DNA from 2 places in the Arthrobacter sp. TmtSoilC77 genome. Region 1 is predicted to be linked to the other one. Evidence: riboswitches for the same ligand, from Rfam matches in the RefSeq annotation. Region 1 holds a riboswitch; the other holds the start of a gene.

Region 1 (4,715 bases):
TCCGGGCTCGGTTTCCGGCACGCTCACCACGCGCCGGGTTGCGCTGCGGATGAACATCCAAAACACGCTGTCGCCGAGGCTATCCATGGCAGAAAAAGTTCGGTAGTGTTCGAGTCACCGAATGGCCGGCAAAGGTGTCCCAGGACACAACCCGGCCATTTATTTGCGGCCGCTTGGGGAACTCGGACGCGATCCAGCGCGCTGCCGAAGGCACACACGTCAAGGAGGAACCCAAGCAGTGTCACTCACTCCTGATTCCGTCACGGAACGGACTACCACCGTGGTGATCGGCACCGGCCTCTCCGGCCTGGCTGTTGCCAGCGAGCTCAGCCGCTACGGCGTCGGTTCCATCGTGCTGGATGGCTTTGGTTCTTTATCGACCACCGGACCAGCGGTCCACACGGGAATGCTCCAGCGCTGCGACGCAGCAGACCCCGCGGCAATGCAGGAGCGCAACGAGATCCTGCGCCATTTGCGCAACTACGCCGCCAGCCATCACTTGGATGTCCGCACCACCACACGCGCTGTCCGGCTGGACTTCCTGGGTGGCGACTCGTCGTTGCAGCTTGGATACGGACCTGTCGCCAGCCTGACCACGGGCAGTCTGAGGGCTGGGATGAGCGTCTATGGCCCCCTTGAATCCACCCCACGTCAATGGGCCGTGCATACAGCCAGCGGGGTTCTCCTGGCAGACCACATCGTGGTGACGCGCTGCGCCCAGAGCCAGCTGCGCCGAATGCTTGCCGATCTGGGAATCGCCATAGGCCAGAACTTCGTGGCAGCCATGCGTGCAGTCGGGATGCACTTGGTGGGCGTTGGGGAACTTATTACACCCACGCCCAAGGAAGTACTACGGCAAGCCAAGGCAGTGGGGCAAGCGATCTCATCCAAGGTGGCCCTCCCCGCCGGGCCGGGCATCGCCCTCGCGTAGAAACCTGCCTGGAGCCTTTACCTGGAACCCTGCGCGTAGATACCTGGCAGAGAACCCTGGCCTTGAAACGATCGAGCCAACCAAAGAATGTTCCTAAAAAGAACAAAAATTAACCCAAAAGGCCGGCGCCTCCGAAGACATTTGTCCTCGAAAGCACCGGCCTTTGAGTTGGAGCGTGAAGCTTAGGCGCCAGCGCGTACGTACGTGATGGGGCCGGTTGCGGTGAGCCAGCTGATCGGGTGGATGCCCGTCTGGTTGCCGTTGATGCCACCGCTGATAGCCTGGCCGTTGCCGATGTAGATGGCTACGTGGCCGGACTGGACGATCATGTCACCGGGCTGGGGGTCGCTGACAACTTTGCCGTAGTTCAGGAACTGCATGGGTGCGAGGTCGCCAACCGGGATGCCGGCAGAGCCGAGGGCCCGCTCCACCATCGCGGTGCAATCCTGCATGATGCCGATCTGGGCGTAAGCCGAGGCGACCATGGCAGCGTTGATGCCACCAACAGCCGGAGCTGCAGCAGGCGCGGATGCCACAGGGGCGGTAGCCGTAGTGGTTGCAGCGGCCTGGACGGTAGCCGTTGCGGGCGCCTTCTTGGCCGCCGGAGCCGGAGCAACAGGAGCCGGCTTTTCAATGACGGGAGCCGCTACGGAAGCAACCGCGGGGCGCTCGAAGTTGATGGTGGCCGTCGATGCGGCCGTAACAACCTTGGTGGGACCCTCGGTGACGGTTTCGGCGACAGTAGCGGGGCTGGAGTCGCGCTGAACAGGGGTCTCTGCTGCGTGGGCAGCGATGGAGCCCGTCAGGACCAGGCCTGAAGCTGCTGCGATGACAGCGGCTTGGCGACCTGCGCCGGATGCGTTGCTGGCAACAGCCTTGGAGATGGAGATGAACGGATTAGGACGTACGCTGTCCGCCTTACGACGGCCGCGAAGAATGCGTGAAGACATGAAAGAGCCTCTCCCGATGCCTGCGAGGTTAGCTGTCGGATTCGGATGGGAGTCACCCGGCCACTATCCCCCGCTGTGCAGCGGAAGCTTCGTGACTTCACCCCAAGGCGCGCTCTGAAAGTGGGCCAAAATGGGTTCCCCGTCTCTGCCGTAGGTTTGTCTGCGAACGGATTCCGGACTGCGGCAGAGCTAGGCAATCAGACCGGAATGCCTGTTACGTGGAACAGGCACAGGTACAACCGTACGGGAAGATCACCCCAAAGTCACATTTACGTAACGAGCAGTTCGTTTTTGGCGTGTCGCAGTAACCGTTTCGAGATCTTCGCAAGTATGTAGAAAACCCCGCTATTCCGGGGAATTTTCGCCATCCGGGTCGTTGGGGGCCGCCAGCTTCTTCCGGGCTGTAACAGCGAGGAAGATCACCAGACCGATCGCCACCACAGCGAGGCCAACGATGCTCCAGGGGAAGGGCTGGGAAGCTGCCGGAGCCGGCTCAGTATTTTCCGTACCGGGGGCCGCTGTGCCCGCCGTCGGAACAGCCGCCGAAGCCGGGGCGGAGGCACCTGCCGAGCCGCTCGCCGTCGTCGTGCTTGTCCCGGAAACTGTGAACTTGAAGGTTCCCTCGATCGGGTGGGAGTCTGAACTGACCACACGCCACACCACGGTGTATTCGCCGGCTGGAGCGCCCTGACGCAGCTTCTGGACAGCCATGTTGTCGATGATTTCCACTGCGCCATCTGCCCAGTTTTCGCCCCCGGCGGTGACGGTCACCCCGGAACCGATGGCCAGTGGCTGGTTGTTGAACGTGATGGATACCGACGCCGGCGCTTCAGCCACCCTGGCACCGTTGGCCGGAGTTGTTGATTCGGCGACGTCGTGCGCGGAGGCCGGAGCAGCTCCAAGCAGCAACGCGGAAGCGAAAGCAAGAGCGGCTACGACGGCGGCCAGAAGCGGGCGGATGGTACGCATGGGGCGGTTTCTCCTAGTGTTGGCTTCCTTACAGACTAGGCGAATCGTTCCAGTACCCCACATTGGCGGGCATAGGATTTGAGAGCAAACTCCCCCGATCCCCGGAGACCTTCATGCTTAAACAAGGTTCTGCAATCGACCGCTACTTCAAGATCTCCGAGCGCGGGTCCACATACTCGCGGGAAATCCGCGGCGGCTTCGCGACCTTCTTCGCCATGAGCTACATCGTGGTGCTGAACCCGCTGATCCTCTCCGGGGCAGACTCGAGCGGAGCATCGCTCGGCTTCACGGCCGTAGCGGCAACCACTGCCTTCGTTGCGGGCATCCTCACGATCCTCATGGGCGCCTGGGCGAAGCACCCCTTCGCGGTGGCAACGGGCCTGGGAGTGAACGCATTCGTCGCCGTGACGGTTGCCTCCCACCCGGAACTGACCTGGCCGGACATGATGGGGCTGGTGGTGCTTTCGGGTGTCACCATGCTCATCCTGGTACTCACCGGATTCCGCACCGCCGTTTTCAGGGCCGTCCCGGAAGCGCTCAAGACGGCAATCGTGGTGGGCATTGGCCTGTTCATCGCCTTGATCGGGCTGGTCAACGCTGGTTTTGTCCGACGCATCCCGGATGCCGCCGGCACCACGGTCCCGCTGGGCCTTGGCGTGGATGGCAAGCTGATGGGCTGGCCGACGTTGGTGTTCGCTGTCGGCCTGGTCCTGACCATTGCGTTGGTGGTGCGAAAGGTCCGCGGGGCAATCCTGATCGGCATCGTGGTGTCCACCGCTCTGGCCGCCATCCTCGAATTCACGCTTCACATTGGTCCCAGCTTCGACGGTAAGAACGTCAACCCCCGTGGCTGGTCACTTGTGGCACCGACGCTTTCCGAATGGGGCGCCCCTGACCTCTCCCTGATCGGCAAAGCCAACCCCTTCGGAGCCTTCGAACACCTCGGTTTTGTGGCTGCTGCGCTGTTGGCGTTCGTGATCCTCCTTAGCATCTTCTTCGACGCCATGGGCACTATGGTGGGCCTGGCCAACGAGGCAGGAACCGTGGACGAACACGGCAACATTCCCAATGTGGACCGCGTCCTGCAGGTTGATGCCCTGGGCGCAATCGTCGGCGGCGGTGCCTCCGTTTCGTCCAACCAGATCTTCGTTGAATCGGGCGCGGGCATTGGCGAGGGCGCCCGCACCGGTCTCGCCTCCATTGTCACGGGCCTGCTCTTCCTGGTGGCCATGTTCTTCACGCCGCTCATCAACCTGGTCCCGTTCGAAGCCGTGGCTCCTGCGCTTGTGGTGGTGGGCTTCATGATGGTGTCCCAGGTTGGGAAGATCGACTGGCAGGACTGGGGCGTTGGCATTCCCGCCTTCCTGACTATCGCCCTGATGCCATTCACGTACTCGATTGCCAACGGCCTGGGCGCCGGCTTCATCTCCTACGTCCTGATCCGCACTTTCCAGGGCCGTGCCCGTGAAGTCCACCCCCTGATGTGGGCAGTGGCGGCTGCGTTCCTGCTGTTCTTTGGCATTGGAACTGTGGAGGAGTTGTTGGGCGTCAAGTAGCGATGTCCGGCATCCCGGACACTGCAGCGCGCTGTAGCTGTTTTTTGGCCCGCTGGTGGGGTGTGCTTAAAGCATGGCTCCAAACACCAGCACCAACCCTTCCGTAGACGTCCTTCCCGCACCATGGACCGGCCGCTTTGACGGCGACGGCGACGAACATCGCCGCTGGTGGCAGGCCATCCAACCCCTTACGTCCCCGGCCATTCCCGGCGCCTCGCGTCCCGCCGTCGTGCTGGGTTTCTGCAGCGACGCCGGAGTGCGGCGCAACAAGGGCCGTGTGGGTGCCTCCGCGGCTCCGGCCGCCATCCG
Region 2 (4,715 bases), 690 kb from region 1:
TGCAGAGGACGCGCACATTCCCTGAGGCCACGGAATCGGACTTGCGCCCCCCCGGATTTGGGTGTCGGCAGCCCGCTTCTCTGGCTGCCACGAAAACCGGTGATTAAAGCAGAACACCCCGCCGACCTGAGCCTGCGGGGTGTTCCGTGAAGTAAGTGATCAGCCGTTGACGCGGATGAAAACGGGGCCGGAGCCAACGTTCACGCTGAACAGTGCCGTGGTGGATCCGTTCCATCCACCGTGGACTGCCATGCCGTTGCCGACGTAAACAGCGATGTGTGCCATTCCGCCATAGCCGCCGTTGGCGTAGTAAGCGAGATCGCCAGGCTGGGCTTCAGCTGCACTGACCGTGCGGCCGAGGGAGAGGTAGCCGGCCGGCCAGTCGTGGAAGTGAATACCGACCGCGGCCAGCGAGTTGGTCACCAGCATGGTGCAGTCCTGTGTGACGCCGAGCTGTGCGTAGGCCGCTGCAGCGATAGCTGCACCGAGGCCGCTGGATGCAGCGGGCGCCTTGGCTGCGGACGCGTCAGCGTTGACCGCCAAAGTTGCGGTGCCACCGGCAGCCGGAGCTTCCTTGGCGGTCGCCTTCTGGACGACGGGAGCCGGGGCTTCCTCAGTCTTGACCACAGGGCGCTCATAGGAGATGGCAACGCTGGAATCAGCAGCAATGGTGGCCTGGGCAACCGACTGCACGTCAAGGGTGGAAGCAGACGTAGATTCCCGCTGAACGTTGGTGTCCGCAGCATTGGCAGCAACTCCGCTGGTCAGGACAAGGCCCGACGCAGCTGCGATCACTGCTGCCTGACGGCCAACGCCACCGGCGTTGTCGCTGACAGCCTTGGCAATGACGGCAAGTGAGCTGGTCTTGGGGGCCTCAGCTCTATGCCGTGCAACCTTGTTTGCACTGGTCATGATTACTCTCTTTTCGTAGCCGCGCACGCTGGGACCGCACGCGGGTTATGGGCTGCCAGCACTTGGGGGGCATGCTGGCTTACCCCGAATGGGATTTCCTAGCGGAGGGTGTAGAACGAGGATGTGCCGGTGGAGGCCACGGAGTGCAGGAGCGTGCCCTGGCTGGGGTTCAAAGCGCTGATCATCATGCCGTTGCCGACGTAGATGCCCACGTGGGCTCCGCCGTTCTGAACGACGAGGTCGCCAGGGGCAGGGGTGCTGGTGGGGGTCATGATCGTCCAGGCATTGACGCGGGGGATGCTGATGCCGGCCTGGGCGTAAACCCACTGGGTAAATCCGGAGCAGTCCCAGCCGTTGGGGGAAGTGCCGCCCCAAACGTAGGGGTGGCCGATGCCGGTGTAGGCAATTGCTGCAAGTCCGGAGGCTGCCGCGCTTGAAGCAGCATCCTTGGCCTTGGAGGACAGGGCACCGAGGGTGCTGTTCGCTTGGTCTTCGGTCGACGTGCGCTGGGAGGCCCGCTGAACCTTGGGAGCTTCCTTGGTGACCACAACGGGGCTTTCGAAGGAAACCGTTGCGGTGGGCTCCGCGGTAACAACTGCGGTGGCGACCAACTGCTGGGTGCTGGAAGATTCCGACTTCGAAACGTCGGTGTCAGCGGCCTGGGCCGGGAGTCCAACACTGAGAACGAGCCCCGAGGCTGCGGCCAGAACGGCGGCTTGGCGGCCTACGGTGCCTGCATTGGTTGAGACAGCCTTGGAAAGGGTGTTCAACGGGTTCGTGCGAACCAATTCGGCGCGATGGCGCGCAGGGGTAGTGCGTGATGACACGAAGGTAGCCTCTCCCAATGCCTGCGAGGTGAGCTGTCGGATTCGGATGGGAGTCATCCGGCCGCGCGGCTTCAAGGAAGCTTCTGCGACTTAACCCCAAGGTCTTCTGACTCGAAGACCAAAATTGGTTCCCCCGCCCCTGCCAGACGATTTTTGCGAACGGACCTCGAGTGGTGGCAGAGCTAGGCAATCCACTCAAGTGCACCGGCCCCCTAAAAAGCCGATGCGCTTTAGACGGTACAACAGATGTTCGTGAATGTCACATTCAGGTCACGGGGCGTGTCATGGATGCGAGAGACAACCATCAAATTGCTCAGAGCCAGCCCATGGGATCTACGACTTCGCCGTTTACCTGGACCTCGAAGTGGAGGTGGCAGCCGGTAGATGCTCCTGTGGTGCCACTCAGCGCGACGGTATCGCCGCGGCTGACAGTCTGCCCCACCTTGACGTTGAAGGACGACAGGTGGTTGTACGTGGTCTCAAGGCCGTTGCCGTGATCAATCACAACGCGATTGCCTCCGCCGTACTCATGCCACCCGGCGAACGTGACCTTGCCTGCAGCGGCGGCGTGGACGGCGGTTCCGCACTGGGCCACGAAGTCCTGGCCACGGTGGAAGTCACCGGTGCCGCCGGTAAGGGGGCTGACGCGGTAGCCAAACGGCGATGCCGTGACCAGCTTGTCCAGAGGACTTCCCAAGGTGCCAAGTGAGGAAGCACGCTGAATGCTCCCCGCTGACTGGGCGCTCAACAGCTGCTTGAGCTTGCCGTCCGGGTCAGCGGCGGTGGCCACTGCGGCACGACTGAAATCGATTTTGGCAGAGGCTGCTGCAGAAACTTCGGGCTGGCTGCCACCGGGCACGGAGAGCGCCGCCTCGGTCTGGCCCGATTCCGACGTGGCCATGACGGGGCTTGTGGCAGGCAGACCTACAGTCAGGGCAAGTCCGGTGGCTGCAAGCGCGACACCGGCCTTCTGCCCTACACCACTGGCTGACGCGAAGTCGGCTACCTGGCGCAACGGGCTCTTACGGCGGCGCACCTGACGCGGGGTGTCGCGTGGCCGGATCTCCATTGCGGCGCGGGCTGGCCGCAGCTCAGCAGTGGGGCCGGACGCACGGCGACGGCCCCTGACGTTCTGCGATGTCAAACTCTGTTCCTCTCTGGAAAGCCTGCGAAGTTAGCTGTCGGATTCGGGTCAGAGAGTTCAAAGACCCGGTCCGCACGAAGCGCAAACGGCACACAGGTATCCCCGGAAGGACTTGCGTTAGTAGGCACTTCTGCTGCGGACTTCACCCCAAGGCTGCTTCTTTAGGCAGCCGCTTGTGGTTCCCCCGCCTCTGCCAGTAGTTGATGACACACCTGATCTGCTGGCAGAGCTCGGCTCCAGATCAGGTAACGCTTTGGTATCGGCGCTAGTAGATAACTATAGGTGATTAAAGCCCGCAGTAATAAATTCGTTATCTTTCCAAAACGACCGTGTTGCGGGTGCTCCATATCATCAGTCGCGGAAAGCCGCAGGTCATACGCGCGCCAACCACCACAAAGTGAGATCCGACACTCCCGTGGTCAGGGCAAGTCAGAGTCAGCTGACGGCGACGAAGACGTGCGCAGCGACCTCGGGAGGCAGCTCCAGTGCTCCTTCAATGCCCGGAACGCGGACGGAGATGTACTCCCCCACCCGTTCCAAGGAGACGGTTGCGCCAGGACGAATTCCGCCTTCATCGAGCTGGGTGAGGAGCTCGGGCTCAACCTGGATGGGTTCAGCAAGCCGGCTGACCACTACACGCGAATCGGCAGCGTACCCGTCCATCGCATGCAGCAGGTTCACGTCCAGGCGGGAAAGAGGCTGGTTGGCGAGGCCGCCAAGGGCTTCCAAGCCCGGAATAGGGTTGCCATATGGTGACTCTGTGGGGTGCTGCAACAACTCATAGAGCCGCCGTTCCACCCGTTCGCTCATGACGTGTTCCCAGCGACATGCTTCGTCATGAACGTACGCCCAGTCCAGACCAATGACGTCCGCCAGGAGCCTCTCGGCAAGGCGGTGCTTCCGCATGACCTCGGTGGCCCGCTTGCGCCCGACTTCGGTCAGCTCCAGGTGGCGGTCGTTGGACACAATCACCAGGCCGTCACGCTCCATGCGTCCAATGGTCTGGGAAACCGTGGGACCCGAGTGCCGCAGACGCTCCGCGATGCGTGCGCGAAGAGCCACGATGTTCTCTTCTTCAAGCTCCAAAATGGTCCGAAGATACATCTCAGTGGTATCGATCAGATCCGTCATCCAGCTCAGCTCTCCTCGAACGCATTTCTTGCGTAATCTCCACCGTACCGCGTCCCAGCCAAGGTGGACGGTGTGCAACCGACACCTCCGGAACGTCAATCCAAGCCTAGCTTATTTGGAATTACTCTGGATAATTTTTCCCTGGGTCGAAATGCCTGTGGTGATCCGGCATTCCACGTGGCGGACTATGACACCCGCAGATTCCTGACGCTGGGTCCGGTCAGGCAGAATGAGGGAGTCGAAGGGGCAGCCGATGCCACCTGCCCACCTCCCCCTCTCTAACCGATACCCATTGGAGCCACACGTGAGCGACAACAGCATCACTATTCCCGCCGACCTGCTGCCCAAGGACGGACGATTCGGCGCGGGACCGTCCAAGGTCCGCCCGGAACAGGTCCAGGCCCTGTCTGCCGCATCGACCACCATTCTTGGCACGTCCCACCGTCAGGCGCCGGTCAAGAACCTGGTGGGTTCGGTCCGCGAAGGACTCAGCCAGTTCTTCCGTGCACCCGAGGGCTACGAGGTTGTCCTCGGCGTCGGCGGTTCCACTGCTTTCTGGGATGTAGCAGCTTTTGGGCTCGTTGAGAAAAAGGCCCAGCACCTTTCCTTCGGTGAATTCGGTTCCAAGTTTGCCGCGGCCACCAACAAAGCCCCCTTCCTGGATGCATCCTCCATCATCACGTCCGAGCCCGGCACGCGGC

Evidence for each region. A riboswitch is a leader RNA that binds a small molecule or an ion and turns the genes downstream of it on or off. The one in region 1 is predicted to bind cyclic di-AMP.
Region 2: linked by a shared signal. The riboswitch ahead of AC6I99_RS05155 (C40 family peptidase) and the one ahead of AC6I99_RS01945 (NlpC/P60 family protein) in region 1 are both predicted to bind cyclic di-AMP.

The regions. Positions count from the first base shown of each region.
Region 1 covers NZ_AP046050.1:395,952-400,666, reverse strand. Annotated here, with positions in the region: gene AC6I99_RS01950 (NAD(P)/FAD-dependent oxidoreductase) at 239-931, shown strand; gene AC6I99_RS01945 (NlpC/P60 family protein) at 1,114-1,881, opposite strand; cyclic di-AMP (ydaO/yuaA leader) riboswitch at 1,885-2,053, opposite strand; gene AC6I99_RS01940 (copper resistance CopC family protein) at 2,227-2,850, opposite strand; gene AC6I99_RS01935 (NCS2 family permease) at 2,964-4,406, shown strand; gene hutG (formimidoylglutamase) at 4,480-4,715, shown strand, end outside.
Region 2 covers NZ_AP046050.1:1,089,744-1,094,458, reverse strand. Annotated here, with positions in the region: gene AC6I99_RS05160 (NlpC/P60 family protein) at 160-912, opposite strand; gene AC6I99_RS05155 (C40 family peptidase) at 1,011-1,739, opposite strand; cyclic di-AMP (ydaO/yuaA leader) riboswitch at 1,744-1,907, opposite strand; gene AC6I99_RS05150 (M23 family metallopeptidase) at 2,053-2,883, opposite strand; cyclic di-AMP (ydaO/yuaA leader) riboswitch at 2,890-3,119, opposite strand; gene AC6I99_RS05145 (iron-dependent transcriptional repressor DtxR) at 3,319-4,014, opposite strand; gene serC (phosphoserine transaminase) at 4,319-4,715, shown strand, end outside.